4 regions of the Virgibacillus sp. 6R genome follow, and region 3 is predicted to be linked to each of the others. Evidence: riboswitches for the same ligand, from Rfam matches in the RefSeq annotation. Region 3 holds a riboswitch; each other region holds the start of a gene.
The links. Region 3 has a riboswitch for S-adenosylmethionine ahead of metK (methionine adenosyltransferase). Riboswitches for the same ligand answer to the same signal wherever they lie in the genome.

Region 1: linked by a shared signal. The riboswitch ahead of BKP57_RS12220 (YezD family protein) and the one ahead of metK (methionine adenosyltransferase) in region 3 are both predicted to bind S-adenosylmethionine.
Region 2: linked by a shared signal. The riboswitch ahead of BKP57_RS08845 (PLP-dependent aspartate aminotransferase family protein) and the one ahead of metK (methionine adenosyltransferase) in region 3 are both predicted to bind S-adenosylmethionine.
Region 4: linked by a shared signal. The riboswitch ahead of BKP57_RS05800 (homocysteine S-methyltransferase family protein) and the one ahead of metK (methionine adenosyltransferase) in region 3 are both predicted to bind S-adenosylmethionine.

What each region holds. Positions count from the first base shown of each region.
Region 1 is NZ_CP017762.1:2,690,118-2,698,408, forward strand. It holds gene BKP57_RS12205 (Crp/Fnr family transcriptional regulator) at 1-350, shown strand, start outside; gene BKP57_RS12210 (hypothetical protein) at 717-2,348, opposite strand; gene BKP57_RS12215 (ABC transporter ATP-binding protein) at 2,335-3,090, opposite strand; SAM riboswitch class I at 3,593-3,697, shown strand; gene BKP57_RS12220 (YezD family protein) at 3,868-4,041, shown strand; gene BKP57_RS12225 (bifunctional homocysteine S-methyltransferase/methylenetetrahydrofolate reductase) at 4,214-6,061, shown strand; gene metE (5-methyltetrahydropteroyltriglutamate--homocysteine S-methyltransferase) at 6,230-8,291, shown strand, end outside.
Region 2 is NZ_CP017762.1:1,949,783-1,958,073, forward strand. It holds gene BKP57_RS08840 (PTS transporter subunit EIIC) at 1-828, opposite strand, end outside; SAM riboswitch class I at 1,599-1,719, shown strand; gene BKP57_RS08845 (PLP-dependent aspartate aminotransferase family protein) at 1,938-3,683, shown strand; gene BKP57_RS08850 (MurR/RpiR family transcriptional regulator) at 4,329-5,138, opposite strand; gene BKP57_RS08855 (DUF4127 family protein) at 5,168-6,694, opposite strand; gene BKP57_RS08860 (Cof-type HAD-IIB family hydrolase) at 6,703-7,494, opposite strand; gene BKP57_RS08865 (PTS sugar transporter subunit IIC) at 7,521-8,291, opposite strand, start outside.
Region 3 is NZ_CP017762.1:628,516-636,806, reverse strand. It holds gene BKP57_RS03010 (ABC transporter permease) at 57-857, opposite strand; gene BKP57_RS03005 (ABC transporter ATP-binding protein) at 863-1,654, opposite strand; gene BKP57_RS03000 (ABC transporter substrate-binding protein) at 1,667-2,656, opposite strand; gene pckA (phosphoenolpyruvate carboxykinase (ATP)) at 2,939-4,525, opposite strand; SAM riboswitch class I at 4,763-4,877, shown strand; gene metK (methionine adenosyltransferase) at 5,141-6,346, shown strand; gene asnB (asparagine synthase (glutamine-hydrolyzing)) at 6,801-8,291, shown strand, end outside.
Region 4 is NZ_CP017762.1:1,269,650-1,277,940, reverse strand. It holds gene BKP57_RS05815 (DUF4177 domain-containing protein) at 239-439, shown strand; gene BKP57_RS05810 (MazG nucleotide pyrophosphohydrolase domain-containing protein) at 522-839, shown strand; gene BKP57_RS05805 (cyclase family protein) at 1,229-1,966, opposite strand; gene BKP57_RS05800 (homocysteine S-methyltransferase family protein) at 2,008-3,057, opposite strand; SAM riboswitch class I at 3,152-3,250, opposite strand; gene BKP57_RS05795 (methionine biosynthesis PLP-dependent protein) at 3,433-4,545, opposite strand; SAM riboswitch class I at 4,648-4,749, opposite strand; gene BKP57_RS05790 (manganese catalase family protein) at 5,039-5,935, opposite strand; gene BKP57_RS05785 (YuzF family protein) at 5,950-6,168, opposite strand; gene BKP57_RS05780 (LysR family transcriptional regulator) at 6,488-7,372, opposite strand; gene BKP57_RS05775 (malate synthase G) at 7,525-8,291, shown strand, end outside.

The sequences.
Region 1 (8,291 bases), 2.1 Mb from region 3:
GCATGATTAGTCGTAAAGCTATGCAAAATTTATTATTAAAATACCCGTCCATCTCTTTAAAAATTCTAGAAGAATTTGCTAACCGACTGGAGCAATCGGAGATGCAAACAACACGTTTTGCAACAAAGTCTGTTGACACGAGATTGGGTCTTTTCCTTGTTGAGAATATGGATGAACGAAATCAGCAAGTAGTGCTACCTATGAATTATAAAGATTTAGCCTCTTATCTCGGGACAACACCTGAAACGATAAGCAGAGTTTTAAAGGAGTTAGAAAGAAAAGGCTACATTAAGAAAAAAAGTCAAAAACGAATTGACATATTGGATGCCGATGCTTTATTGCTTATGTGAGAACTGTTTTCTTAATTGGAATACTTATTAATTGAAAAATGGGGTATGTTAATAAATCATTGCTTTTATTACCAATAGAGGATTTGATTTGAATATTACTTCATACTATCAAGGGGCATATTAGTCACATCTTTGATTCAAGTCTATTATATCCCTCCAGTCTTACCACAAATTCTTATATACGACAAAAAGGGCGTCGAAATACTCCCCCTATCGCAAGCTATGGTTTGGTGCTTTCTATCGTATTTTCCCCCATCCTCGTTTAGTAGATGGGGGTTTTACTAAATTATTTTATTTGGGCATATAAGTTGCTGTAAGACTCCCACTTTAAGTGTTGGATAATTTGTACCGCTTTATACCTCTCTTCTATTTCACCTTAAATACCACTCTCCATGAGATGACGGTTGCAAGCATTAAACTTACGAGATACATATACACTCCAAAGTCTATCTTGCTGAAAAATTGATGTGCTAAGAAAAACAAGCCAACTGCAAACATGAGCAAGAATGTTTTCATGGTAGTACCGCCTTGCTGTGCAGATTCAAAGGCTTCTGAAAATGGATACTTCCCATTATTAACAACTTTATAGCTAATTAAAGTAAGCAGAACACCTGTCATAAAGACAACTACAAGATCTGGGATAATTCGTGCAGAGAACAGAAAAATAAAAATAACCGCTAATAAGGTATAAAGTGGCAAATATAATTTTATGATGAACGCTTTTAAGGTTCCGCTATAAATAGCCGAATGATTTTCAATTGGTGCTGTTTGAAAAATCCATGCTCCCTTATATTTGCTTGAATAACGTAGCATCATTACAACAACGCCGATCATAATATTACAAAAATAAATCGTGAAATGCATATTACTATTTGAGAATTGTTCAAAAGAGTTTTCACCCAAATAATTAAAATGGAAAATGAACGGAAAAATAAGTGATAATCCTAATGTGGGGTATACCTTCAGCTTGAATTCCCGTTCTCGAGCCATAATAATTGATGAGAATCGGAAAAATTGTCGTTCTTCTTTGCTCCTGCAAAAGAGACGCTCCAATACAGTATGAATCCTCCTACGCTTCTGTTTAGATTTCTCGGTGCTTTCCATTAGCTTCTGTAAATTGCGCTCGAAGGCCGGCATTAATTTATAATATAAACCAATGGAAATGATGGGACCAATTACTGCCAGTGAAGAAAGGATAATCATTTCATAGGAGGTGTTCCCATTTAAAAATAATTCAAAAGGTGCACCGAACCACATAGGCGGAATAAATATATGCCACCAGCTAAAATCATAAACATAATTAAAATCAACCATTTCAAAGGAGCGAATGACAATTTGATAACCAATAACGATTCCTATAGACAGCAGAATTTGGACATAATTAATCATATCTTTTAGCTTTTCACCACTGAAAAATCGTAATATAAAAATATATACTAATGCTGTAATGGTCATGATGAACAAAATTAATAAAACGATTTCTGCTAAAAAAAGCAGAAAATAACTGATACCTTGAACTCCTAACATAACGATGGAAGGAATTCCGATAAATGCTCCTGTGAGCATGCTCATATAGATCGCAACATGAACAATTTTAGCAGCACTTATCGTTCTTGTATGAATTGGTTTAGTGTGAAGGACGGTTTTATCGCGAACATCTAAAAGTACCGATGAGAAATCTGAAACCATAGACGTCATTAGGATAAACATAGAGACACCGAATATAATACTGATTTGAAAGATATAATTCTCTCCAAAAAATATAAAAGGAATGAGGATTAAGCCGTATAATACATAAATAAATAACGATTTTACAAACTGATTCCCGTATTTCCTTTTATTAGATACGTTAGAAGCAAAAACAGTCGGTGTTCGACGTCCGTCCATTGTTAGCTTGACCTCAAGTATTTTGCGCATCATTGGGTAATCCATTCGAAGCATACGAAAAAGCGGCTGAAGCAAATCAAGTATTTTTAACGAAAAATTAATCATTGGCATCACCATTTGTCACAATGCGAACAAATTCTTCTGCTGTATGTTTGTGCTCATCAAAACCAGTTAATTGGTTGAAAATTCCTTCCAAGGAACCTTGCTTATTTTGTTCTTGTAACTCTTCAAATGTCCCATCAGCGGCAATTTTACCGTCTACAAGTAACACAATACGATTGCTGATTTTTTCGACAACATCCATAATATGCGAAGAATAAAAAATCGTTTTTCCATGTGCGACAAGCTGCTCTAAGATATCTTTTATAATCATTACGCTATTGGCATCTAGTCCACTTAATGGTTCATCAAGAAAAATTAAATCCGGATTATGTAAGAGACTGGAAATAATTAACACTTTTTGCCGCATCCCTTTTGAAAATGAAGAAATACGTGTATGTAGAACATCTTCCATGCCAAATTGTTGCATCAGACTTTCTGCCTTGTTTGCTGCTTCGTTTTGCTCCATGCCGTAAAGCTCTCCAATAAATGTTAAATATTCATTTGCTGTCAGATTATCATAAATCTCTGCATTTTCTGGAACATAACCAATTTTACGCTTATAGGAATAATCACTTGTTGCAATATCTTCGCCAAAGATTTCTACCATACCACTATATTCTCCCACTAATCCGAGCATAATTTTAAGGGTGGTACTTTTTCCGGCACCATTAGGCCCAATATATCCAATGATTTGTCCTGGATATACATCGAGATTAATTTCATTTAATACATTTTTGCTTCCATAACTCATGGATAAATTTTTTAACGACAAGACTTTTTCCGTAGACAAAAACCCTCACCTGCTCCCTAATAAAATTTTAATTCTCATTCATACAGCCCCAAAGAGCCAAGGATAAATGAAAAAGGGCTTTTCTTTTATGGTGCTTGTGAAGAACAAACCAAATCAATTGCCAACGCGCACTTCATAGGGTCATTATACGATAGTTAAATTTATTTATCATCTAATAATAATTTTATAATGTGGGAAAAAATCTAAAATATGAAGCCCATTTGCGGGTAGCGTCGGGGGGATCATAGAAGTGTACGATTATTTGTATAGGTATGTTCGTCAGCTGATGGGAATAAGTTTAAGCTGGAAAACCCCTATTTAACGACGATGGACAATCCTCAACAGCGTTCTATACTGTATGTGTAAAATCGATTTGTGTTATATTTACACAAAATTATAAATAAAAGATTGACAATAATACACTTTCGGTGTAAAGTATTAAACAAATTTAATATCACATGATTTCTTATCCAGAGAGGTGGAGGGACTGGCCCAGTGAAACCTCGGCAACAGACTTTGTTAAAGTACTGTGCCAATTCCAGCAAGCATTATGCCTGAAAGATAAGAAGAGCGTTAACTTAAATAATCTACCTCTTCTTATTTGTCAATAGGAAGAGGTTTTTTAATATTTAAAATTGGCGGCTCTTCCATACGTTACATGGACAATTGCTTTACAAGTTCCCAAAAGGTGTTTTGGATGCTTGTACTTTAACAATAAAGAGAAGGGAAGATGAGAAAATGAGTAAATTGGATGAAGTACAATGGGAGTACGTAAGAAAAAGCTTAGATGCAATTGATTTCGGATCTGTAGTCATTACTGTACACGATGGAAGGGTTACGCAAATTGACACAACGGAGAAAAAGCGGTTTGCGAATATAAATAACAATCGTTCATTGCAAAATTCTAAATAAAGCACATGCCGATTAGACAACTAAAGGCATCTTTTACCTTTTCGATTATTTAATAAGGTGAAAGATGCCTTTTACTATGTTAGAAAAACTATTTTTATCCCGCATGAACTGCTAGTAAGACTTATCTGGTTATGAGCAGATATTTAATTGCAAAGGAGGAGGTGACACCAACATGAGCTTATTACAACAGTTACAAGATCAAATTTTAATTGCAGATGGTGCCATGGGAACGATGTTATATTCGTATGGTATCGATCAAAGTTTTGAACAATTAAACATAACCCATCCAGATCAAGTTCAACAGGTACATGAAGCATATATTCATGCTGGAGCAACTGTCATTCAAACAAACACATATGGAGCAAACTATATTAAATTGGCACGATACGGCTTAGAAGAACAAGTTAAAAAGATTAACCAAAAAGCCGTACAAATTGCAAAGCAAGCCCGGCAAAAAGGAGTATATGTTTTAGGAAGTATTGGCGGTATTCATGGCGTTCAAGCATTAAATGAAACAAAAGAAGAAATTAAACGAAGCTTTCGAGAACAATTATATTGTTTACTTTTAGAAGGAATAGATGGGCTTATTTTAGAAACCTATTATAATCTGGATGAGTTAACAATGGTGTTAGAAATTGCTCGGGAGGAAACGGAAATCCCTATTATCGCAAATGTGTCGATGCATGTTCCGGGAGTTTTGGAAAATGGTACACCGTTAGCTGAAGCGTTACAGCAACTGGAATCTTTGGGTGCCGATCTTGTTGGTGTTAATTGCCGTTTTGGCCCATCACAAATAATTACATCCTTACAATCAGTTCCTTTACCAAAAAAGGCCTTTTTAGCTTCATATCCAAATGCAAGCTTGCCTGCATATCGGGATGGTGTACTTTATTACAAAAATGAACCGGCTTATTTTAAACAGTGTGCCGGACAATTGCGAGAACAAGGGGTGCGCTTATTAGGAGGGTGTTGCGGAACAACTCCTGATCATATTAAAGCATTAGCTGAAGGATTAAAAGATACGGACCCGATTACAGAAAAAGTGGTAGAAATTCCGCAGCGAGAGAGAGTAATTTTAAAAAGGAAACGAAAAGAAAAATCGCTGGCAGAATTAGCAAAAGAACGACATACCATTATCGTTGAATTAGATGCTCCGAAACATTTAGATATGACAGAATATTATCAAGGAATACGAGCGTTAAAGAAAGCTGGAATCGACGCAGTGACACTTGCCGATAATTCGCTTGCTACACCGCGAATATGTAATGTAGCTGTTGCAACGATTATTAAAGAACAGGGGATCAGACCGTTAGTCCATCTATCTTGCAGAGATCGTAATTTAATTGGCTTACAGTCGCATTTAATGGGATTAGACATTTTAGGAATTCATGAAATTTTAGCTATAACAGGTGATCCAACTAAAATTGGCAGTTTTCCAGGAGCAACTTCTGTTTTTGATGTTAATTCATTTAAGTTAATTGAATTAATTAAAAGAGGAAATAAAGGTATGTCATTTTCCGGGGATTCCCTAAGAGAACATACCTCATTTACAGTGGGAGCGGCTTTTAATCCCAACGTGAATCATGTAGAAAAGTCGGTTGCTAGATTGGAGAGAAAGATAGCAAGCGGTGCTGACTATATCATGACACAGCCTGTTTATAGCAAAGAGAAAATAATTGCTTTGAAACAAGCAACTTCACATATAGAGACACCGATTTTTATTGGAATTATGCCATTAACCTCTACAAAGAATGCTGAATTTTTACATCATGAAGTACCGGGGATAAAGCTTACGGATGAAGTTCGCTCTCGTATGAAAGCAGCTGAGGGAAATCGAGAGCAATCAACAAAAGAAAGCATTGCTATTTCGAAAGAGTTACTTGATACAGCTTTTGAACATTTTCACGGGATATATCTTATTACTCCGTTTATGCGCTATGATATGATCGTCGAATTAGTTAACTATATTCATCAAAAAACAAATGCCATGCGAGCGCAAGCAAGCTTATCCTCACATTAATTTAGGGTGTAGGGTTTGAGGATAAGTATACATCAAAATCTAAAGGATAGTCGTTTAGAACATAATTAATTAACCTATCCTAGAACCGGGGAACCCGAGAGAGAATGTCAATAATTAATAATATGTATCTCATGATTTTCGATCACATATAAAAATGGAGGAGTATATATGTCAAAAATAAAGAGTTCGAATATTGGTTATCCGAGAATTGGAGAAAATCGCGAGTGGAAAAGAGCATTAGAAAATTTTTGGAGTGGGGTTATTTCTGAGACGGAGTTAATTGAAAAAACAACAGAAATCCGGTTACGCAATTTAAAAAAACAACAGGAAAAAGGAATCGATTTAATTCCGGTAAATGATTTTTCCTTATATGACCATGTCTTAGATACGGCCATTACGTTTGGAATCGTACCGAAACGTTTTAACTATATTGGTGGAAAAGTAGATAGGCACACGTACTTCGCTATTGCACGCGGAACAGATGGGGCAGTCGCTTCAGAAATGACGAAATGGTTTAACACAAACTATCATTATATCGTTCCGGAATTAAATGGCGTTAAGCCTTCATTAGTAGAGAACCGTGCTTTAACCTTTTATCAAGAAGCTAAAGAAAAACTCGGTATTGATGGAAAGCCTGTCCTTTTAGGCCCAGTTACATTTGTAAAACTGGCAAAGGGTTATGACCAGCAGGAGTTTTCAACAATTGTAAAGAAATTTATACCACAATATGTACAGATCTTACAGGAACTTGTCGAAGCGGGGGCATCTTGGATTCAGATAGATGAGCCAATCTTAGTAACGCAATTATCGAAAGAAGAAATCGCAGTAGTTGAAAAAGTGTATCAGGCTTTTGCTGAACACGTACCTCATGCGCAAATTATTTTACAAACGTATTTTGAAAAAATAACTGCTTATGAAAAAATAGTGAATCTTCCAGTAAAAGCGATTGGCATGGATTTTGTTCACGGAGATTCTTTAGAACTATTAAAAACATATGGATTTCCCAAGGATAAGGTGTTAGCAGCCGGGATTATTGATGGACGTAATGTTTGGCGAGCTAATTTAGCAGAAAAGCGCACGATATTGGAAGTGATTAGACAGCTAGTTCATCATGACCAGCTTATTATTCAACCATCTTGTTCACTCTTGCATGTTCCGGTAACAAAAACATTAGAACAAAAGCTGGATCAGGTCATTTATGACGGACTTTCATTTGCTGATGAGAAGTTGGATGAAGCAGTTACATTAACGAAAGGGTTGAATGATGGTATAGTCTCCGTTCAAGCAGAATTAGATCAAGCGAATGAAGCAATTAAACAATTAATAAAGACGTATCAATCCAATAATGAGGTAAGAAAAAAAGTAGCCAATTTAACGAGTGATGATGCACAACGAACCGTATCATTTGCAGAACGGATTGAAAAGCAAAAGCAACGTTTACAATTGCCATTACTGCCGACAACGACAATTGGCAGTTTGCCGCAAACGCCTGAAGTGAGAAAAACACGTACCAAATGGAGAAAAGGGGAGATTACGGATCAAGCGTATGAACAGTTTGTGAAGGAGCAAATTAAACGCTGGATCAAAATTCAGGAAAAACTCGATATCGATGTTCTCGTTCATGGTGAATTTGAGCGAAATGATATGGTTGAATACTTTGGGGAAAAATTGAATGGCTTTACTGTGACAGAGTTTGGCTGGGTGCAGTCGTATGGCTCACGTTGTGTCAAACCGCCATTGATTTTTGGAGATGTGTCTTGGGATAAACCGATAACAGTGAAGGAGAGCGTTTATGCACAGTCATTAACAAAACGTCCGGTGAAGGGAATGTTAACGGGGCCGGTAACCATTTTAAACTGGTCTTTTGTTCATGATACAACACCACGCTATGAAATTATGAAACAAATTGCTCTAGCATTGCAAAAGGAAGTGGAGGCTTTAGAAGAAAATGGAATTAACATTATTCAGGTAGATGAACCAGCTTTACGTGAAGGGTTGCCACTTAATCGAACAAAGTGGGATGAATATTTAACAGAATCCTCACTTGCCTTTCGCCTCGCAACGGCAACCGCTAGAGCCGATACACAAATTCATACACATATGTGCTATTCTAATTTTGAAGATATTTTTGATTGTATTGACGATCTCGATGCAGATGTAATTTCAATTGAAACGTCACGGAGTCATGGTGAAATGGTCTCTACCTTTGAAGATAATACGTATCAAAAAG
Region 2 (8,291 bases), 1.3 Mb from region 3:
CGACCAATACTCACTATTAGGTCCTTGATTAAATAAAATCTCCGTCATCGCAGGGACAACCCCTACGTACGTTTCGCCATCAATAACATAGGACCCTCCAGCTTCCGTGAATCGAAACAGAACATTCCACACATGATGCAATCCAAAAGGAATAAATAATCTCTCTCCTGCAGCAGTAAAGAACGGACCTACCACACTTAAATATACGGAAGATAAGTTTGTTAAAAGTCCTACAAACAACGACCAAATAAAAGGAATGATTAAACCAATTACCGTCATAAAACCAATTGTAATAATCGGGACAGATTTTTTTCCTGAAAAGAATGCAAATGCCGTTGGCAATTCTAGATTATAAAACTTATCTGTTGCCCAAGCTGCTAAAAGCCCAGTAATGATTCCTCCTACCGCATTAATATTCATTGTTTGGATGCCTAACACTTCTATTTGCCCATATTGCGTCATAACCTCGGGATCCGCCATCTTCCCCGTAATGATTAGCCAAACATGCATGGCTATAATTAAGGTTAAATAGCCAGTTGTAGCGGCAAAAACAGATATCCCCTTATCTTTTTTACTCATTCCATAGGCAACACCCATTGCAAATAACAATGGAATATTATCAAACACGACACTTGCTATGGTACGAATGCTAGTTAATAAAGTATTTACTGCTTCATAGCCTAAAAAAGGAAACCTTTCAATCATATACGTTTGTACCAATGCTCCACTAATCCCTAAGATCATACCAACTGGCGCCAGTACCCCAATTGGGAGAAGTAAAGTACGCCCAAATCTTTGAATGGAGTCGCTGATTTTTCGCTTTGTCATTTAGAATTTAAACCTCCTCATTCAGCATTTCACATTTTATTTTATCAGCCAAATTAAAATTAAAAAGCGCTTTCATATCCTTTCAGCTGACATAGGTAATGAAAAATGACCTAGGTCACAACCATTTGTAAAAATCAATAACATGTAAAAAACTTTAAACTGAAACATACCTTTATTCGTTCTACAAGTGTATACGTAACCTTAATAACAGCAAATTGTCTTAAATCAACAGTCATTCACAAAGTTGCAGCGAATTACTAGTTGCTGGGCAATGGAGCCGAACGTGACTAGTCGGTTATTTCGTTACAAGCACTTCATTTTATACTTGCTTATCTTTTAAACAAAGGCGCAGGGCGCCCGTTTAGCAACGTAGTGAATGGAACGAATCAACTAAAGATTTAGGAATCATGCCACTAAAAACAGGGGTATGCCGACGTGGAGCGGCAAGCCCGTTTTTAGTCTCGGCCTTCCTCTTTGCCACGAACCGATGATAACTTATCGTAGGGCGCATTTCTAAGTTCACATAGTTGCTGGGCTCATGCGCCGGACGTGACTATTAGGTTATTTCATTATCCATAAGCACCTGAGTTTATACTTTCTTATTCTTCAAAAAATAAATTAAAGCCTCCTTGTTTATTTATAATGAGAAATATCTAAAGCTTCCTACCTCCTACTTAGACCTAATTTATATAAATAATATGTGTACACGTATTCTTCATTGACAATACATCTTGAACCTTATATAATATTCAGTAATTTAAAAATTGAATCTCTTATCAAGAGTGGTGGAGGGAATAGGCCCTTTGAAACCCGGCAACCTAAAAGCAATAATGATTTGCTTTTTACGGTGCTAAATCCTACAGACCTTAGAAATGGTCTGGAAGATAAGAGGAGGAACGGAAAACGATTCTAGCCCTCTTCTTTAGGAAGAGGGCTTTTTATTTCCACCACCTCCAAATAGTCGCCTACCTTGAAAAAATTAACCAGCCGAAAACATACTTTTCGCAAGATTCATTCAACAGGTTCCAAAAACGGAGACCACAAATGCAAAAAAGATAAGAGGATTAGATCTTAAGAACCAGCCCCACATTCAAAGGAGGAATAAAACAATGACAAGCTTTTTCACGCAAGATCCAGAGACAATTTTACTTCACGGCGGGCAAATACCCGACCCGACAACAGGTGCAAGGGCAGTACCTATCTACCAAACTACTTCTTATGTTTTTAAAGATACCAAACATGCCCAAAATTTATTCGGATTAGCGGAGCCAGGAAATATTTATTCTCGTATTGGTAATCCAACAGTCGATGCATTTGAACAGCGTGTTGCTCAATTGGAAGATGGGGTCGCAGCAGTAGCAACCTCTTCTGGTATGGCTGCTATTACATTCGCTATTTTAAATGTCGCCAGTGCTGGCGATGAAATCATTACCGACCGCAATCTTTATGGTGGGACGTATAACTTATTTGCTAACACATTGCCTCGCTATGGCATCAACGTTAAATTCGTTGATGGTACCAATCCAAAAGAAGTAGAAGCAGCGATCACTGACAAAACAAAAGCTATTTTTGGAGAAACGATTACAAATCCAAGTCTTCACGTTTTTGATATAGAGACCATTGCTACTATCGCTCACGCACACCATATTCCATTAATTATTGATAATACATTCGCACCATACCTTACCAAACCATTCGCCTGGGGAGCGGATATTATTGTCCATTCTGCTACAAAATGGATCGGCGGACACGGAACCACCATTGGAGGTATCATTGTAGACGGTGGAAGATTTGATTGGAACAATGAACGATTTCCTGACTTTACTGAACCCGATGAGAGTTATAATGGTCTGCGGTTTATTGATGTTGGACCAGCCGCTTTTGCCACTAAGCTTCGCGTGCAATTAATTCGTGATATTGGCGCTTGCTTAAGTCCACATAGTGCCTTTTTACTGCTTCAAGGATTAGAAACGTTACATTTACGTATGCAACAACATACACAAAATGCACAAAAGATTGCATCGTATTTGGAGGATCATCCAGCAATTGAGTGGGTCAGTTATCCAGGTTTGCCCAGCCATCCGTCCTATCCATTAATAAAAAAATATTTCCGTGATGGTACGGCAGGGTCGATCATTACGTTTGGTATAAAAGGGGGGAGGGAAGCTGGACGACAATTAATTGATCACATTGAATTATGGTCACATGTAGCCAATGTAGGTGATGCGAAATCACTGATTATTCACCCCGCTTCCACGACACATCAACAACTTACATCAGAAGAATTAGCAGCGAGCGGAACGACGGAAGAAACCGTCCGTTTATCGATTGGGTTAGAATCCGTAAATGATTTGCTAATTACACTAGATCAAGCGATAGCCAAAGCTACAGGTGAACAAGAGACCATCGTATTTGATGATCAGCACGCTATCCATTGGCTGCTCCATTCTTCTTTTATAAGAGACGAGGGGAACATACGCAAAAAAACGATTGCCGTTTACGGGTTAGAGCAAGCGAGCAAAGCAGATGAAGAAAAAGTGTTGCAACTGCGAGCACTTGGATTTGACATAGTTGCTGTCGGAAATCCTATTTCCACAGCGGAACTGCCACAGTATGATGAGTTATCTGAGGTTCCGATTGTAGACGCCATTTGGCTGGTACACGCAACATTACCAGCTGACTTGTTAGAGCAACTCGTAAATAAAAAATGCAAGCTTTTATGGATCGAGCAACCGAACGCTTTCCATAATATAGCAGATTATAAAAAAGCAGCAGAAATTACAGTTATTACACACAAGAACCCTTATGATGAAGCACTACGACTTCGTAATAATTCCTGTTTAACACCAGTGTAAAGTTAACTAATTCAAACCAGTAGCGATAATAAAAAGCTCATAGACTTAAAAAAATGGATTTTATTACCCTTAAACAGGACTCCATCTTGCTCAATCAAACTTTAGGTGCCCTAGCCTTTTTACAAACACTTCGTAAAAGCTTATGGCGCCTTTTGTTTTATTAAGGAAAGTGCCTCGAAAACGAATATGAATAATGGTTAGAAAATGCTTAAAATTTGTCAGTTTCTATACATAGACAAAGAAAAAATGATCAACAAACTAATACTGCTATTATTGGAATATTTTTGATAAGTTATGGATAATTGGCCTGCTTTGTACAACATTTGACTAATAAACTCTAGTCAAATGTTGTTCTAGTTAAAAATTCTCCTACGAAATGTGGGAGAATTTTTAAGAAAACGACTCATAAAAATTTTATACTGTTGAACTCAATGATATACCCTCCATCTTTAATAGTTGCGAAATGATTGGAGAAAAAATCAATTCTACCCACTACCTAGAGTCTTAGCCTTATATATTTATGCTATTTTAGCACGTTATAACGAAAGCTCAACCGGTTGGGATACCATTGGTTATAATTTATCTTACTTGAGAATACGTACTGCGCTTAAAAATGAATAGCACTATTTATTTAAGGTGTTTACGCTAATCAATAGATTGAGAAATTTGTTTCTTTGCTAATGCTATTCTAGAACTATCAATTTCGTGTAGATATTGACAAATTTGTTCAACTACGAAAAGCTGCGACATTTCCGTAATTAAAGTACTTCCTTCTTGTGCTACTTCCTTTCCTGCAGTAAATAATAATAATTCAGCGATTTTAGTAATAGGCGACCGTGAATGGTTCGTAATCGCAATCGTTTTTGCTCCATTTTCCTTCACCTTACTTAACCATTGTAACGTCTCTCGTGTATCACCTGTTACACTAAATGCGATCGCCAAGTCATCAGGTTCAATTAAATGAGATGAAACCAATCTTGTATGCTGTTCTGAAAAAAAGTATGCTTTATAACCAAGGCGCATGAGTCTAATCTGTGCTCCCTGTGCAGCCAAAGCAGAGAAACCGATACCAAACAAATAGATTGCATTACTGTTCTTTATCAAATTTGCTGATTGTTTTATTTTTTCCGTATTGGTCATCAGTCTTGTTTCATCCAGCATTTTAACAATATCTTGGTACGTTTTTTCAAATTTAGTATCCGCTTTAGGTTCTTTACCGCTAAGGATTTGCTTTGCCATAGTAGTCTTAAATTCATGATATCCAGAAAAGCCTACCTTTTTTAAAAAGCGAATTACAGTAGCTTCCCCGACACCAAATTCATCAGCAAGTTCTGTTAAAGACATAAAAGCAATACGCTGGTAGTTCTCAGAAACAAACGAGGCAACTTTTTTCTCGCTCTTCGTTAAGGCTGGGTAAATGCTCTTCACTCGTGCTAAAAAATCCATTATATCCATAGATTAAACTCTCCTTGCGCCAGGAATTACTACTTCTTCTTTATTTTTAAATCAAGACCGATTTCAAACATTCTTCTCCATGGTAAATGTATACAAATCTGGGATAATTCGAATTCCGAAAAGCTATTTTTTACCATTTGCTGATAATATATTTCAATCCTCTTCTTAATTTCACTAGCAACTTTATCATCCTGATGATTCAATTGGAAATAGTCTGCGCCAATTTCAGGAAGAACGGTCTCTGTAACCTCTTTGCGAACAATGGACTGATATAAACCATCTTCAAGGATATGGTATATGAGATTCTTTTTTATTGTCAAGCAATCCTGCTTGTCAAATGCAAAGCTGCCTGCAGCAATAGATGTCCCTAACGTATTACCATTTGTGTTCCAGCCTTTATAAGATATTAATTGATCAAGAAGCTGATAGTCATCCAGATAATGGAGCAATTCTATATCGCCTCCGTTTGCAAAGGCACTGTCCGCAAGCACTACAGGCTTTCCCATGTCCAAATAGTCTTGGATACGTTCTGTAAAAAAGTGTAGCTGACGATAGCTGCTGTAGGTGACATCTTTTTCATCTTGATTAAATGCTTCTTGCATTACTTTACCTGGTGTATTAATTGCTAATATAAAATCTGCCTCCTTCGGCTGTAAAGCCACTTTACAGCCAGAAGCAAGCAAATGTGCTTTGACACTTTCGGCAAATGGTCTGTCTTCATAAAGTGGTATAATATAGGGACCTAATGTTGAGCTAAAAAAAGAGTATACCCGCGGTTTCCTATTGAGCAAATGATTAACCATTCGGGCAACTAATGTAGATCCAACCTCATCTGCTCCTGGATAGACCATTACTTTGTTTTGTAACCTTTTTTGTTCGATGTAGCGATAAACAACTGCCTGATCTTTTGCAGTATATCCATATACTGCAGCATCATCTTGCGGAATAGCAAGAAAGTTTATTACGTCTGAAGCAACTAAATCAAGAACATGCATGTTCATCGTAACATTGAAATTACGTCGTCTTTCATAATCTTCAATAAACATTTCTGGAATGTTAGTATTCATTTGTTGTAATTGACTTTTTTCCTTTTCATTTAATCCTGTACGGCTGTCTTTATCTAGTAAATAAGCTCTTTTAAATAATGCTTCTCCATACGCAGCATAATAATCCGGTTCTTCATCAGAGCTATTAAACTTCGGAGTACGCATAATTAAATTTGATGCAACTATTGGTAAATGCGGATATTCTGCTCTTAGCAGTTGGAACTTTTTCAATCGCTCTTTTCCTTCCGATTCACGTAATTGGTGTAATCGAGACGGTAAAAGACCACCGTATAGCATCATTTCAACAGAAACCACCAAACCATCAGCCTCAGGAGCATAATCATTGATAAATTTCCATAATTGCTCGACATTTGCTTTTTCTTTTTTCCGACCTAGTATTTCACTTGGTGGAACAATTAATTTTACGTCCTTTCTTGTTTCTTGCATATATTGTGGATATAAATAATTACATGGTCGCTCGTCTAACGGGATATAGATTATCTTTTTCATATTATCACCTAATTTTTTGGAGTTTTTCTCATAATTACTTCTATACAGTCGACCACTGTTTTTTGAATCTCATCTGCTTTTTGCTTTACTTGATCTGAAGCGGAGTCAATAGCAAATGAATACCCAGCAGTTTCGAACATGGAAATATCATTTTCAGAATCACCAATAACATACACATCATGTGTTGATATATTTAACGCTTTCATAATTTGACGAACAGCCACACCCTTTGAGGTATGTTTAGACATAATTTCTAAGGAAGAGTCACTGGTTTCTACACAATTAACGATGTTTTCATATTTTTTATGGATGGTAGCTTTTATCTCTTTGAAACCTGATTTTTCACCGAATATAAGAAAGATGGTTGGAATCACGCTGTTTCCAATTTTTTCGCTTAGTTGTGGATCAATCACTGCTGAATCAACAAATTCAGCTACTTCTCCCATCGGGCGTGGTGAAGGAAAATAACGCCGTTTAACATCATTTACTTCTACTCGTTCGTTCCTTTTGGCTAATATTTGCATGATTCCTTTAGCCGCATGAGAATTAATCTCCTGTTTAAAAACTATTTTTCCATCCTTATCTGTTATAACGGCACCATTTTGGCTAATTCGAAAATCACCTTGAACTCCTAGTTGCTTCTCAACATATACAATATCATGATCTAATCGCCCTGTAGCAATAATAAATATACCACCTGAGTTCGAAAATAACTGAATTTTCCTTATGCTTTCTAATGATATTTCATTGTTTTTATCAAGTAATGTTCCATCTAAATCACAGATTAATACTTTCGTCATGCATACCCTCCTGTTGACAGTTCTAGTTAGTTGCGATTTTTCCTTTCCATGGCGGCTACTCGGTTCGTTGCGATTACAAACGGCAAATAAATCAGAACCGATAGCGCAATTAATAGAGCAGCTAAAATTGCTGCACGGTAGTCACCTGCAGTCGCTAAAAAGGCAGATAATACAGGCGGGGTTGTCCAGGGAATAAATACAACCGTTTTTGAAATCAGACCTATAGATGTAGCCAGATAAGCAATATTCAGATTCAGAATTGGCACAAGAATAAGAGGTATCGCTAAGATTGGATTCAAAATAACTGGCAGTCCAAACATTAATGGTTCATTAATATTAAATAATCCTGGAGCAGCAGAAAGCTTAGCAACCCCGCGGTATTCTGCGCGTTTAGAAGCAATAAGTATGGCAACTAATAAACCGATCGTATTTCCACCACCACCCATCATCGCGAAACTATCGATAAATGGCTTAGTTACAATATTAGGTATATGAATGCCAGCCTGAAACGCTTCTATGTTTTCCTGAATAGCGGCTAATAAAGTTGGTTCCGTAATTGGTCCGAGGACAAAGGTACCGTGAATTCCTAAAGCCCATAATAGGTTTTGTACAAACATAACCCCATTAATACCGAGTAACCCTTGGTAGATAGCATCAAGTGGTGCTTGTATTGCTTTTGTGATTATTTCTTGCAGTCCCAAATTAAATAATGTATTGGTTAAAAATACTAATAGGGCAAACAATGTTAAGGTAAAAAATGCTGGAATCAGCGCATTAAATGATCTAGCAACTTCAGG
Region 3 (8,291 bases):
GTCGTAGTGGAAATTCTGTCTATGACATAGGTTCTTTTAGAATATATTATAATCCGCTATTTAATTAACCAGCTCTCTATTTGTTCTACAAGCTTATACATAACAGCTGCAAAAACAGCTATTAGCACTAGGCTCATCATGACAAGAGAAAAGTCAAATACTTGAAAACCGTAAATAATTAAATAGCCTAATCCTTGTTTAGAAACGAGGAATTCTCCAACAATAACGCCAACCCATGACAGTCCAACATTTACCTTCAAAGTAGAAATCATTGTGGGCAGCGTTGCAGGGAAAACAGCGTGCTGAAACACTTGGCGTTTATTGGCACCGAAACTTTTCAATACTTTAGCATAATTGGGGTCAACTTCATTAAACGCTGCATACACGACCAATGTAGTGATGATGACAGAGATAATCGCTCCCATTGCGATAATGGACACGTAGCCAGGACCAAGTGCAACAATAATAATTGGGCCCAAGGCTACTTTAGGCATGGCATTTAAAATAACAAGATAAGGATCTAATATATTGGATAAACGTTTGGAAAACCACAATGAAACAGCAAGAAGTATACCTGCAATGGTTCCAATTAAAAACCCAGCTACCGTTTCTAATAAAGTGATTCGCATATGCGTGAGTAATGATCCATCTTGAAGTTTTTCAGCAATAACCTGATATATCGTTGTCGGGGAGCTAAATAACAATGGGTCAATCCAATATAGGCGACTTGCCACTTCCCAAATCAGGATAAAACTGATTAGGATTAAAACCTGCCAAATAATCACTCGTTTTTTCTCTTTTCGGACAGAGGTTAAATAGTGTTGGAATAATTGATCTTCGGCTTTCGTTTGTTTCATCTGGATTATATACCTCCTCCTAATGATGAGACTGTTTCCTTCGTGTCCAATTCTTCCCAAACTTTATCAAATAATAGCTGATATTTGGGGTGTCTTCTTGCTAAAAGTGGCTGCTCATTACGTAATTCGATAGGAACTTCAAATACTTTGGATATTGTGCCCGGATTACTATCCATCACAAAGATGCGATCACTCATTGCGATTGCTTCTCCAATATCATGGGTAACGAGTACCGTTGTTTTATGATACGTTTTTAGTAAGCCGGAAACCAATTCTTCTAGTTTTAATTTCGTTTGGTAATCTAAAGCCGAAAAAGGTTCATCAAACAATAATATTTTCGGATCGTTAATCAAAGTTCGAACCAGTGCAGCTCGTTGCCGCATACCACCTGATAAAGCATCTGGGTAAGCTGAAGCTACATGTTCTAGCCCCACCTCTTGCAGTAGGGTCAAACCTTTCTCTTTCATTTCTTTGGAATGCGTTTGGTTAATTTTTGGTCCTAAAAGGATGTTTTCTAAAATGCTTTTCCAAGGAAATAAATAGTCTTGCTGTAACATATAACCGATTTCCGAGGAAGGAGCATGGATTGCTTTTTGCTGTAATTTGACTTTCCCTTCTGTAGGAGGAATGATTCCTGCCATGATGGATAGAATTGTTGACTTTCCACAACCACTTGGTCCTAACAAAGCGATAAACTCCCCCTCGTGAATGGAAACTGAAATATCCTTTAACGCTTTTGTAACACGTTGCTTAGAAAAGTAGTAATGGGTAACTTTTTCTAACGTTAAAAATGACATCACGCACTCTCCTTAGTCCTGTAATACATCCTTTGCAAACGTTGGATTTACTAAGTCCTCGTATGCTACATCTTCCGGCAATTCTCCAGCTGCTTCCATAATGTTTTTCAAATTGTTCCACGCATCTTCTTTTAACACCGGGTCGGTTGCGAATGATCCTTGATTTTTATAGCGTTCAATGGAGGAAGTGAGCATAGCTACATCCGTATCTTCAAAATAAGGTTGAATGGTTTTAGCAATTTCCTCAGCAGAATGTTCTGAAACCCATTGTTGGGCCCGGTAAACTGCTTTTGTGAATTTTTCCAATTCTGCTTTGTGTTCATCCATATATGTTTGCTTTGCCATATAAACGGTATATGGAACAGTTCCAGATTCTTCTCCAAACGAAGCTACAATATGCCCTTTTCCTTCTTTTTCAAACATACTGGCAGTTGGTTCAAATAATTGGACGTATTCTGCATCGCTAGACACAAATGCACTAGGAATGTTAGCAAACTCAATATTTTGCTGTAAATCTAAATCTTCATGCGGATCAATTTCGTTTTGTTTAAGTACATATTCGCCAACCATTTGTGGCATGCCACCTTTACGTTGTCCTAAAAAGGTTGTACCTTTTAAATCATTCCAATCAAAATCAGGCTTTTCTTCTTTTGCAACTAAGAAGGTACCATCTGTTTGTGTGAGCTGAGCGAAGTTAATAGCAATATCTTTCGAGTCCTGAGCGTAAACATAAATGGATGTTTCCGCACCAACTAACGCGATATCGGCTCCATCTGATAAAAGCGAAGTCATTGTTTTATCTCCACCCCATGTAGTTTGCAATTCGACGTCTAATCCTTCATCTTCAAAAAAACCTTTTTCCAAAGCCACGTATTGCGGAGCATAAAAAATGGAGCGGGTCACTTCAGCTAATTGAATGGTTTTTTTTGAATTCGTATTATTACAACTTGTTAAAATCAATAGTATGCTACTGAAGAATAGGAAAAATAGAATTTTCTTCATCCTATTTGCCCCTTTCATTGATGATTTAGTTTGTCAAAACAGTTTATGATTGCATTTAAAAATGTGTGAATGCCTATATAATGGATGTTTTATAAAAATGAAAAACTAGGGGGTAGAGTAGGTGAGTGTTAAGAATGATTTTAGTAAGAGCTTGAGGGACGCTCTTGGGCATCTCTGTAAGCCCAAGCAAAAAAAATCGACCTCGCAATAATGAGGTCGACATGCAGCAGTAACTGCAAATTAATTTTATATAAAATTCCTTTTGGGATGAGGAAACAATGATTAACCCTTATAAATAGGGCCAGCATTAGCGATATCTTCACGAGCTTCTGTGAATTGCTTAAAATTCTCATGGAATTTCACCGCAAGCTGTTTTGCTGTTTGTTCATAAGCGGCCTTATCGAGCCACGTGTTTTCCGGAATTAATACTTCATCCGGCACTCCAGGTACATGCATCGGAATTTCTAATCCGAATATTTTATCCTTTGTTGTCTCTACGCCATGTAATTCGCCCTCTAATGCAGCATGAATCATAGCGCGAGTATACGAAAGCTTCATGCGCTTCCCAGTACCATAGGCTCCTCCCGTCCAACCGGTGTTTACAAGAAACACATTTGATTGATAAGCGTCAATCTTTTCCCCAAGCATGGCAGCGTATTTGGACGGTGCCAATGGAAGGAATGGAGAACCGAAACAAGCTGAGAATGTTGCTTGTGGTTCGGTTACACCTCGTTCTGTTCCTGCTAGCTTACTTGTATATCCGCTTAGAAAATGATACATGGCCTGTTCTTTCGTCAATTTACTGATAGGAGGCAATGTTCCTGAAGCATCAGCGGTTAGAAAAATAATGGTGCTTGGATGCCCAGCGATACTTGGTACGGCAATGTTATCTATGTTTTCTAACGGATATGCTGCGCGAGTGTTTTCTGTTAAAATAGTGTCATTATAGTCAGGAATTCTTGTTTGGTTATCTAACACGACATTTTCCAATACTGCACCAAATCTAATGGCATCGTAAATTTGCGGTTCTTTTTCTTGCGATAAGTTAATGCATTTAGCATAACAACCACCTTCAATATTAAACACGCCATTAGGTCCCCAGCCATGCTCGTCATCGCCAATTAAACGGCGGTACGGATCAGCTGATAATGTTGTTTTACCTGTTCCTGACAAGCCAAAGAACAAAGCAACATCGCCTTCTTTACCAACATTAGCGGAACAATGCATAGATAATACATTGCGTTGAGGGAGCAAATAATTCATCACGGAAAAAATAGATTTTTTAATTTCGCCGGCATACTCTGTTCCACCTATTAATACGATACGTTGTTTAAACGATACAAGAATAAATGCTTCTGAGTTTGTACCGTCTACTTTAGGATTGGCTTTGAATGTTGGTGCAGACAAAACGGTAAACTCTGGCTGATGCTCTTTTAACTCTTTTTCTTTAGGTGTGATAAACAACTGTCTGGCAAATAGATTATGCCACGCATATTCATTGATCACTTGAAGCGGAAGACGGTAATCATGATCTGCTCCAGCATATCCTCTAAATTGAAAGATCTCGGATTTGTTTTTTAAATATTGAACGACTTTTTGGTAAAGTTTATTGAAAGTCGCTTCATCAATGGAACGGTTCACTGTTCCCCAGTCAACATAGTTTTCGCTGATTTCGTCTTTTACAATAAACTTATCTTTTGGTGAGCGGCCTGTGTAAGCCCCTGTTTCAGCTTGAACTGCACCTGTAGCTGATAACTTACCTTCTTTTCTAGCCAAGATTTTTTCAACAAGCTGCGGTACCGATAAATTCGATAATAAATAAGGGTGAGAATATAATTCGGTTACATAAGACTTTTCTACCGTTTTCATTTTAAAAATACCTGCCTTTTAATTCAAATTTATTCACGTTCAACGATTAAGAACGATTGTGATATACTCAATATGTTTATTAGTATAACACATTCACCTAAATAGTCCATACTAAATATCGATGAAATTAAAAAAATATTTATCTTTTCATTATAGTGTGTGAAAAAAACATATAGAAATACGGGGAAATTAGTTGACATAAAGGGGTTCTTTCGGTAAGCTGAAATTCGAACGGTTCTCTTATTCAGAGTCGGTGGAGGGACAGACCCGAGGAAGCCCAGCAACCATCACATTTCATGTGAAAAGGTGCTAACCTGATGCAAGGTAAGTAGGTCACCTTGAACAATAAGAGCGAAAGGTCCGCTATTCCCTTTCCTCCATGATAAGCAGGAAGGGATTTTTTTGTGTTAAAATGGATAGAATGCTAGCGGTTGAGATGTTTTGAAATGGAATAAATACTGCTGTTCATAACCATAAATCCTATTTACATTCATAGGAGTGGTTGTTGTCGTTTTGGACAAGTAAAGTATGGACTTCATAACATTCCCTAAAATGAAAGGTGCATCTTGTTTATATAGAGTTCCGTAACCGACTTTAAAAGGAGGAAGTAGCAATATGGCTACGAATCGACGTTTATTTACTTCTGAAAGTGTAACAGAAGGTCATCCTGATAAAATATCGGACCAAATTTCCGATGCTATCCTTGATGAAATATTACAATCTGATCCCTATGCTCGAGTTGCCTGTGAGACAACTGTTACAACAGGACTAGTATTGGTAGCAGGGGAAATATCGACCACTACATATGTAGATATTCCTGCAATCGTTCGAAAAACCATTGAGGATATTGGTTATACACGAGCAAAGTTTGGATTCGACGCCAAAACCTGTGCGGTACTAACAGCGATTGACGAGCAGTCTCCGGATATAGCAGGGGGGGTAGATACTGCTTGGGAGGCAAGACAGGGGCAAATGAGCGAGGAAGAAATTGATGCTATTGGTGCTGGTGACCAAGGACTAATGTTTGGGTTTGCCTGTGACGAAACAGAAGAATTAATGCCATTGCCAATTTCTCTAGCGCACAAATTAGCCAAGCGTTTGGCAGATGTCCGTAAAGACCATACATTGGATTACTTAAGACCGGACGGAAAGACACAAGTAACTGTAGAATATGGAGAAGATGACCAGCCTATTCGAATTGATACAATCGTCATTTCGACACAACATCATCAAGATATAACGGTAGAACAAATTGAAAAAGATTTAATGGAGCATGTTATTATTCCTGTTGTTCCAGCACATTTATTAGATGAAGCAACGAAATATTTTATCAACCCAACTGGACGATTTGTGATTGGGGGTCCACAAGGCGATGCAGGCTTAACCGGAAGAAAAATTATTGTTGACACTTATGGTGGTTATGCACGTCATGGTGGTGGTGCATTTAGTGGTAAGGATGCGACGAAAGTGGATCGTTCTGCTGCTTATGCTGCTAGATATGTAGCAAAAAATATTGTTGCCGCCCAATTAGCAAAAACATGTGAAGTTCAACTTGCGTATGCGATTGGTGTAGCAGAACCAGTTTCGATTGCTATCGATACATTTGGAACCGGGGTTGTAAGCGAGGATGAATTGGTCCAAGCTGTACGAAAACTATTCGACCTTCGCCCGGCTGGCATTATTCGTATGCTTGATTTACAAAAGCCTATTTTTAGAAATACAGCTGCATATGGACATTTTGGTCGTACGGACGTTTTATTCCCATGGGAAAAGACAGATAAAGTGGAAGAATTGGTAGCACTAGTAAAAGAGCAGCAATAATGATGAGAGCGAGAGCATGATTTTTCTTTTGATGGAGATAGAGAAATCATGCTTTTTTTTCGGTGCCAAGATAGGGGGCTAATTTGGTTAAATGGGGGAAGTTTACATATAATAGGAATAATGTTGTTTACATAAGAATTTGGGAGTAACTAAATGATCGAAAAAAACAAAAGGCATCATTGAATTTTTTACCGTTTTTGATGAGAACAATTGAATATATGGTACGGTTATGGTATCTTTACTCACATCTGATGCAATATAGGTCTCCGCAAAAAATGGTGATCACAGACGGTCATATGTACATCAACAGACAAGAATTATATAATGTAGAACTTATTACCCTATAAAACACGCTTTATTTGGAAGTTTTTTACTAGCGAATAATGTGGTATGATAATATTGAAAAATAATCTTACGCCACGTTACTATTATTAATGAGAGAAGGTAGACAGCAATGTGTGGTTTTATCGGAATGATATTTGATAATCCAGTCGAACGAACAGAACAAGAAATTGAATTGTTTAAAAAGCAAAATAATTTGATCACTCATCGGGGGCCAGATGATGAGGGCTATTATTTTGATTCCTATATTTCATTCGGATTTCGCCGATTAAGTATTATTGATATTGAAAGTGGTTCACAGCCATTAAGCTATAACAATGAACAAATCTGGCTCGTTTTTAATGGAGAGATTTATAATTATATCGAATTACGTGAAAAACTGCTTGAAGAAGGCTACGAATTCCAGACAGACTCAGATACAGAGGTTATAGCTGCACTTTTTTCCAAACATAAGGAGAATGCCTTTCAATATTTAAGAGGTATGTTCTCGATTCTTATTTGGGATAAAGAGACAGAGCAATTATACGGTGCGCGCGATCCTTTTGGTATTAAGCCACTTTTTTATCATGAAAATTCCTTTGGGACGTCATTTGCATCAGAGAAAAAAAGTATTACCTTAATGATGGAACAAGAAGAAGTAGATCAAGCTGCTCTGCAGCATTATTTGAGTTTTCAATACGTGCCGGAACCAATGACAATGACTGCCGGCATTAAAAAAGTAGAGCCAGGCCATTATTTCATTAAGAAACCTGGACAACCTATTCAATTTACACGTTATTGGCATGCTACATTTCATCCTGTGCTTCGAGAAAAGCAAGATTGGATTCAAAAAATTCAAGATGTCATGTATGATTCTGTTAACGTGCATATGCGTAGTGACGTTCCAGTTGGGTCATTCCTATCTGGGGGTATCGATTCAACGTTAATCGTATCCATAGCTAAAGAATTTAATCCAGATATTAAGACATTTTCAGTTGGCTTTGAACGCGATGGTTATTCAGAAGTCGATGTAGCTAAGGAAACAGCAGATAAACTGAATGTGGAAAACATTTCCTACATGATTTCACCGGAAGAATATGTAGACAACTTACCAAAAATCATGTGGCATATGGATGATCCATTAGCTGATCCATCCTGCGTACCATTGTATTTTGTTTCCAGAGAAGCGAGAAAGCATGTAACAGTTGTGCTGTCTGGAGAAGGGTCTGATGAATTGTTTGGGGGCTACAATATTTATCGGGAGCCTGGCTCATTGAAAATATTCGATAAGCTTCCGTTACCTGTGAAGGAATTGCTGAAACGCGTTTCCGCTATATTACCTGAAGGAGTGAAAGGAAAAAGCTTCCTAGATCGTGGAACAACGCCGTTGCGTGAACGGTATATTGGAAATGCAAAAATGTTTGAAGAAAACGAAAAAAGAAAGCTATTAAAAACGTATAATGATCATTTATCTTACCAGCAAATAACAGGCAAATTATTTGACCAGGTAAAAGACTATCCGTACGTGAACCAAATGCAATATGTAGACATTCATACTTGGATGCGTGGAGATATTTTATTAAAAGCAGACCGTGTTACGATGGCTCATTCTCTTGAGTTACGA
Region 4 (8,291 bases), 640 kb from region 3:
GGGATTTGGCTCGATCGCAATATTGATGAAGCATGAAAATCAACTATTTGTGAAGGAACCTTAAATTTTGGCATGGGTCTACAAATTTTAATAACCACTTGTTGTTTTCTATAAGGCAATCTACTATTTTAAGGAATGACATATTTAGGCTGACGATAATCAATTTAGGTGCTATAGGCAAAAGAAGATGTCTTTCTTTGATATGGACGCTTGAACGCAAATAAAAGGAGTGTTGTTTATGCAAACATGGGAATATGCAGTAGAAACTTGGACATTAGGGATTACCTCTGCCGATCGAGAAGAACTCGAGGACAAATTAAATGAGTATGGTAAGCAAGGCTGGGAATTAGTAAATATTATTCCTCAAGTTGGAGAGGGCCCTAGTGGTAGGATTAGTGTGAACTTCAATCAAATTGTGTTTAAACGAAAAGTAGATTAGCCTGTTTTCTCTTGGAGCTAGTTCAGTAAAATAAATTTTGAAGGTTATTAAAACTTATAGCTAGACAAGAAGGTGGGTAAGAATGGATGTAACTGAATTTCAGCAGTGGGTAAAGCAATATTATAAGAACAGAGGATGGGCGGATTTAGATATTTTCGTTCGCATCGGCTTTTTAGCTGAAGAAACAGGTGAAGTAGCTAGAGCGATAAGAGCTCTTGAAATAGGGAGAGACAGACCAGATGAAGCAGAAAGTACTTTTGAAGAAAATAAACAAGCGTTAACCGAAGAACTTGGAGATGTACTAGGCAATGTCATTGTCATTGCCAATAAATACGGCATTTCTTTGGAAGAAGTATTTCAATTACATAAAAGTAAGCTAGCAAAGCGCTATTCAGAATAAATATTAGAAAAGGAGTTAATGCTTTCCTGTCTGAACCGCTTCTTCTTTTTTCAGCTCCCGCTTAAAGCTTTTGCTTTCGCGAATCGTTTCATCTATATACGCTATGGGGGGAGTTCTCATCTAAAAACCTGATCGGGTATTCAATTATTCTGTTTCAAAGCTTTTCTTTTAAGAATTATGAGTTGAGAAAAGTGCTGTCCAAAATGTATGGACCCCCCCCTCCTCTCACACCTCAGGTAGGAGGAGGGGCTGCTTGTTGTATTGAACTATTTTAAAATAATCAAAGTCTCATAAACTCTTAAATATGGATGCGATCTTTATCCATGTTTGTTAAGCGTGGTTTGCTTCCACAGAAGTCATACCATTATCAATGCTTTCATTCTTACAAATTAAGGTAAAATAGCAAACGAACGAACCGGAAATCCAGAAGCGTTTTTTGCTTTTGGGACGATATTACAAATGACTGCACCTGTTGCTGGCACCTTATCTAAATTGGCAAGTAATTCTATTTGGTAGCTATCTTGGCTAAGTACGTAATACTCTGCTATGAGTGAGCCATTTTTGGCATAATCAATAGCGGTGTCTGTATCAAACGTTTCATGACCAACGGCTTTTATATCGCGTTCCTCGTACAAAAACTGTAAAGCTTCTAGTGACCAGCCTGGTGTATGACTTTGCCCGTCAGCATCTTTATTATCAAATGCCTCCTGATCAGGCCACCGTTTACTCCAATCTGTACGTAAAGCCACAAAACTGCCAGGATTTATTTTTCCATAGATGGTTTCAAATGCTAACACATCTTCAACCGTTAATGCGAAGTCATGATTTTCACCAGCAGCTTTTGATTTATCAATGACGACAAGTGGTAAGACAAATTCTTTTAGCTCTAATTCATCTAAGCACCTTGTATCACGGACAAAATGAACAGGTGCATCCAAATGTGTTCCATATTGCCCGGGAAATGTGAGTCGTTGCGCGAAAAAGCCGTCATCATGATCAAATAATGTTTCAAATTTGGCGGGTTCAAATGCTGAGAAATGTGGTGATTCCGGTCCAAAAGCATGGGTTAAATCAATCCATTGCTTGTTTTTAATCGCTGCAATGGTATGCCATAATTGATTTGTCACACTAATTCTCCTTTAAAAGAAAAATTTTCTTTGTTGTTGTTTTAAGCTTTCAAACGATAATCCACATTATGTTTTTTTAATGTTTTATCTGATCCAAACAAGAAATGTTTCTCCATATTTGGGGAATATTTGGAATTAATCGTTTCGACACCGACAGCTTCAGCTACTGCTCGTAGCATTGCAGGAGAAGCGCCACAGCAAAGTCCAATGTAATGGATGCCAATATCTTTTGCTTCCTTAGCCCATGCTGCCAATTCATAGCGATTGTGATAAAGTGGGTCTAGCGCAGTTGGAAAAGTTGTTTCTGTTGGTAAATGACAGCTGCAAGCCCCATCAGGTAAGTTGAAAAATGTTGGATGCTCCTCTGTTGTGCGATATGGAATTGGTAAAGCGCCGACATATCCATTGACAGACTTTCTTATTTTAGCAAGATATGGCTGCATCGTTTCTGGACCTCGGAAGCAGTTCATGCCAACCACAAGTGCTCCTTTTTCGGAAAGCAATTGACAAGCCTCTTCCACGGTATATCCATCCCGTAAAATGTTTTCTCCCATAAGACCAAATGTTATTACAGCTGGAAGCTCTTGTTTCGTAATTTCCTCTAAGGCGATCAATGCTTCTTCATAGTAATAAAAGGTTTCCCCGTTAACAAAATCGACTCCTTCTTCTTTACACCATTGCACCATTTCTGCAAAAATACTTCTTACTTGATCTTTAGATGACGGATCATCGGGGTCAAAAATATTAGTGTTGGAAATATTTCCAGCAACAAGAGCTTCTTCTACTGGATGTTCCTTGGCGACTTCCTTTGCAAGACGAATCGCGCTTCGATTTAATGGCTCTAATAATTCCTCTTTGCCAATGATGCGCATTTTTTCTCGATTCCCATTATACGTAAAAGCCAGAACAACATCAGATCCGGCATTCATAAAATCACGGTATGCTTGCTTAAGGGCTTGCGGATTATCTAAAGCTACTTCCGGTACAAAAGAGCCTGCCTGTAAATATCCCCTTCGTTCCAGTTCAAATAAATAGCCTTCTCCAACAATAACGGGACCTTCCTCTAACCTCTGTTGTAAATTACGTTTCATTTAAAATTCCTCCTTTTAGTGATTTGGGGAAACCCCATAATAAAACCCTCTTCTTGAATTAGAAGAGGGTGAATTACCTTATTTATGGTATCTCTTCTTATCTTCAAGCGTTACGCTCTGGAATTAGCACAGTGCAATTATGCCTGTTGCTGAGGTTTCAATGGGCCAGTCCCTCCACCTCTCTGGATAAGATAGTCATATTATGTTTGTTCAAAAGCTATTCATGATAGCTCCTGTGTTCAATCAATGGCACGTTTCTGCCGAACTGTTGTTGAAACGAGATATTTGTTGTCAAATATATTTGATCATTTATAAAATTTAAATAATACTTTACACCGAGAGGAATGAAATGTCAACCTATTTACTAAAAAAATTTTAAGTTCCTGTTTCGAATTGTTTCAGCGCTTGATTTAAATCATGCTTTAAATCTTCTGCTTGCTCAATCCCTACAGAAAAACGTAATAAACAGTTATCAATTCCACGCTTTTTCCGTTCTTTAATAGGAATGTCGGCATGGGTTTGTGTAGCTGGATACGTGATAAAGCTTTCCACACCTCCTAAGCTTTCTGCAAAGGTAATTAATTGTAATTGTTGCAAAAAAGGATCAACCCAGCTAGAATCATGCAAACGAAAAGACAGCATCCCACCTTTGCCTGGATAGATCACCTCTTTAACTGCAGGTTGTCCCTCTAAAAATCTTGCTATTTTTTGTGCGTTTTCCTGATGCTTTGCTATTCGGAGTGAAAGTGTTTTTAGCCCTCTAATTAACAACCAACAATCAAAAGGAGAAAGCACTGCTCCGGATGCATTGTGTAAAGCAGCAAGTTTTTCACATACTTCCACACCTGTTGCAATCACAAGTCCCGCCAATACGTCATTATGTCCACCAATATATTTGGTTGCACTATGAATAACAATGTTTGCGCCAAGTTCTATAGGTCGCTGCAAACAAGGGGTGAGAAATGTATTATCAACGATAAGTAATAGGTTATGTTTTGTGGTTAAACTGGCTAACGATTTGATGTCAATTTCTTGCATGAGTGGATTCGTAGGCGTTTCAATAAATAAAGCCTTTGTTTTATCAGATATCCGTTTTTCCATATCTTTCAAATTAGTAAAAGAATCATAGATTATATGGAACTGATAGGCATTTGCATAGTGCTGCAGCAAACGATACGTTCCTCCGTATATATCTTCAGAAACGATCAATTCATCACCAGACTGGAAAAGGGACAGCACCAATTGGATAGCTGCCATACCTGAACTGCAAGCGTAACCTTGTTCACCAGACTCCAAATTCGCAATACCTGCTTCTAACAGTGTTCGGGTAGGGTTTTTGGTACGGCTATAATCATATCCGGTTGAACGTCCAATCCCGTCATGTTTAAATGCAGTTGATAAATAGATGGGAGGATTGATAGCACCAGTGTTAGGATCGCTGTGATTTCCTAATTGCACTAGCCTTGTTTCAAGTGTTCTTTTTATCATATGATCATCATCTCCTAGAAAAATATTTTCAAGGAGAGCAAGCAAAAAACCTCTCCTTGAAATAAGAAGAGGTTTCCTAAGTTAAATATAAAGGACCAATTCTTCTTATCTTCAAGCATTAAGCTTCTGGAATTGGCACAGTACTGCAAGCAGTCTGTTGCCGAGGCTTCAACGGGCCAGTCCCTTCACCTCTCTGGATAAGAAAATAATTTTTGAATTTTATAAGATTGAATATTAGAATACAAGGCGGATTAAAAAAAGTCAAGTGGAACCTTGTATTCATTTAGAGTGTTTAATGGATCATAGAATATCTATGAGCTATCCATTGCTACTCTCCTTCTATGTGCGATATTTGAAAAAGTTTAAAAGAGAAAGAAACTGTCTACATTTGCATTTTTCCTGCACACTATTGCACAGTTGACAATTTTCTTTGGCTAACTAGTTTATCCCGTATATAAGGAGCTGTAAGACTCCCACTTCAGGAGTAGGAAGTCTACATATTTTCCAGCAATCGTTTAGCGATTTTTTGATAGTCATCCCGATCAATTCCCGGTGCAAATTCTTCTGGAAGATCATCAAGATTTGGAATTGGTGCTCCCTTTGGTGCTCCTTCCTTCACGATCAGTTGTTTCCCATTTTCTGGATTTTCCCCTTTCCAAATTTGCCGAATGTCTACATAATCTCCGACGTCATTCCATGTGTATAATACATTTGCTAAGCCTTGCTCCTCAAATTTTCGGGCATGATCGAATTTGGTGTTGGAGAGATCAGGGATTGGAATTAGTTTCTTCACTTCAGCACCTGTAGCGATTTCTAGAGCTTTGGCATAAGCTAAGATATGAGTACCACCGCGAACTAATAAATATCCAATCATTTCTCTTGCTGTTTCATGCTCCGTCATTTCATATACACGCATTTTATGTGTACGAGCGCCAATTTCAAGAAAGAAATTGTGCAATAGATCAAGCACGAGGTTGCCACTGCTGAAGACATTATCTCCTGTCCAGGCGCGACCCATGGAATCACCTGCAAGTGCTGTTTGTGCAGTAGCAATGAACTGATAAGTATTTCGACTATCTTTTCCTGTTCGTAATGGAGTCACATCTGGGTCTCCTGTATAAAAGGTGTTTCGTTTTGAGAGTAGATTAATGGTGTTTGAAACAAGTTCAACGTGTCCGAATTCCTCAGCCGTTATACTAGCAACCAGGTCGTAAAATGGTTTGAGTTTATCCTTTTGTCGGAAATTAAAGGATTGAAACAGATAGTTATTTAAAGTTGACATTTCACCAAATTTCCCACCTAATAACTCTTGAACTGCCGCTGCTGCATTGGGATCCCCGTGTTCAGGTATAGGCAATTCAATTAACATGCGGTTTTCACGCTTAAACATGGTAAGCCTCCTTTTTAGCTTTTAGGAATGACCCAAACAATTTGTTGCGTACGAATGTAGAAAGAAGAACCACCTGATTCAATCACAATATGGTCTGGCATAACGGTTTTAAGACTGCCTGTAACAGTCCCTTGGGTGGTTTGTACAATAAGCATCGATCCGGTTATCGATTGTAATGTTTGGTAAACGTAGGGATCAAAAGCACTCATAAATGCCGGCGTTTGTGCATTCATTTTTTATCCTCCTTAAAAAGCATCACTACAGCTAAGCTATGACACTACAAAGTAGGTTATTCTCGTGGACAAGCAGAAATCAGCTATTTAGTAATAGAAGTACGTCAAGTTTTTAGTCAAGATGAACAATAAGGGGAATAATTTCACAAAAGTATGGAGGTTTACCTTTGTACAGGGTAGAGAAAAATAGCAGGAGAAATATTACCGACGTTTCGTTGTTATGATTACTCTGAAACAATTATTTTTTGCTATGCTGGTGATGACAAAGACCCAAAACAAGAGGCAGTTTATGGAGGCTCTGTCTCTTGTTTTGAGTTCTTTAACTGGTAAATTCTTTCGCGATAGCTATAAATTCCCGCACGGCGTATGGCAAATATTTATTTCTCTTCCATATGAGAGCCAATTCAAGGTGAGTGATAGGGTGCTTGAATGGAATGGTAGTAACGTCATGATGGAGGAGCTGTTGACAAATTTTACTTGGTAATAAAGCAATGCCTAATTTCGCTTCGACCATTTCAATCATAAAGTCTCGTTGTGAACTTTTACATACCGTGTTTGGTTCAAATCCGTAATTCCTGCAAGCTTCGACAATCCGATCATGCAAGGAAAAATCTTCCTGATATAAAACGAATTTTTCATTCTTTAGATCAGATAGTTCAACGAATTTTTTAGCTCCTAGTGGATGTTCGGTTTGAACAACAACCATTAAAGGATCTTTTAAAAGGTTAATCGTTGAAAAATGATGTTTTTCAACGGGAAGATTACAGATAAGTCCTACATCGAGTTCTCCTTCTTTCACCCCATATTGAATTAAATTACTCCCCACTTCGTTTAATTCAATATGAAAAGAAGGATGTGCAGCCTTGTACTTGCTAATTAATTTAGAAAAGAAGGTGGCACCAATAATCGGGGGAATGCCAATTTTTATTTGCCCTTTTTTTAATTGCACCACATCATAAAGTTCCGTAGTTAAATTATCATATGCCTCCATAAATGGTTTGGCATTACTTAGAAATGCTTCCCCGGCATCAGTCAACTCAATTTGTTTTCCCCCACGGTAAAACAAAGTTACTCCGAGCTGTGTTTCCAAGTTTTTAATCGCTTTACTTAAAGAGGGCTGTGATATGTGAAGCATAGAAGCTGCTTTTGTAAAGTTTCGCTTATTGGCGACAGCAACAAAATATTCAACCTGACGAACGTCCAAACTACCCATCCTTCCATTAAATAAATTCCCATTTTTCATTATTATACTAAATTCGATAGCTAAAAGGAATAACGTATATGCAAAACAGATATTTCAATTTTTTGTCTTCTCCAATTACAATGAAATAAACGATGAGAAAGAGGGGAATGGCGTTGACAAGTTATGTAACCAAAGGAAACTTACAGATTGCAAAGCAGCTTTATGATTTTGTAAACAACGAAGCTTTACCAGGTACAGGGTTGGATCAGGAAAAATTTTGGCAAGATTTAGATCAGCTTGTTGCTGATTTAGTGCCTAAAAACAAAGCTCTACTGTTGGAACGGGAAGAATTGCAACAAAAAATAGATGAATGGTATAGATCACATGAGTTGCATGACACTTTAGCATATACATCATTTTTACAGGAGATTGGCTATTTAGAGCCAGAAGTCGATGATTTTACTATTTCTACAAAAAATGTAGACGATACAATAACAATGCAAGCAGGACCGCAACTTGTTGTTCCTATTGATAATGCTCGTTACGCACTGAATGCTGCGAATGCCAGATGGGGCTCTCTGTATGACGCGCTTTACGGTTCGGATGTGATACGTGAAGAGGACGGTGCAGAAAAAGGTACAACTTATAATCCGATACGCGGTCTGCAAGTAATTGCTTTTGGGAAAAAATTTCTTAATCAGCATTTTTCATTGCAAACGGGAGCCCATGAAGATGCGGTTCGTTATTATGTGGACAATGATAGATTAGGTATTGAATTAAAGCACGGAGAAACGACAGAACTAAAGGAAGCGGTTCAATTTGCAGGCTACCAAGGGAATCCTGAAGCTCCAAGTGCTATCTTACTTGTGCATAACGGCTTACATGTAGAAATTCAAGTCGACCGCTCTCATCCGATTGGTAAAACAGATGCTGCAGGAAT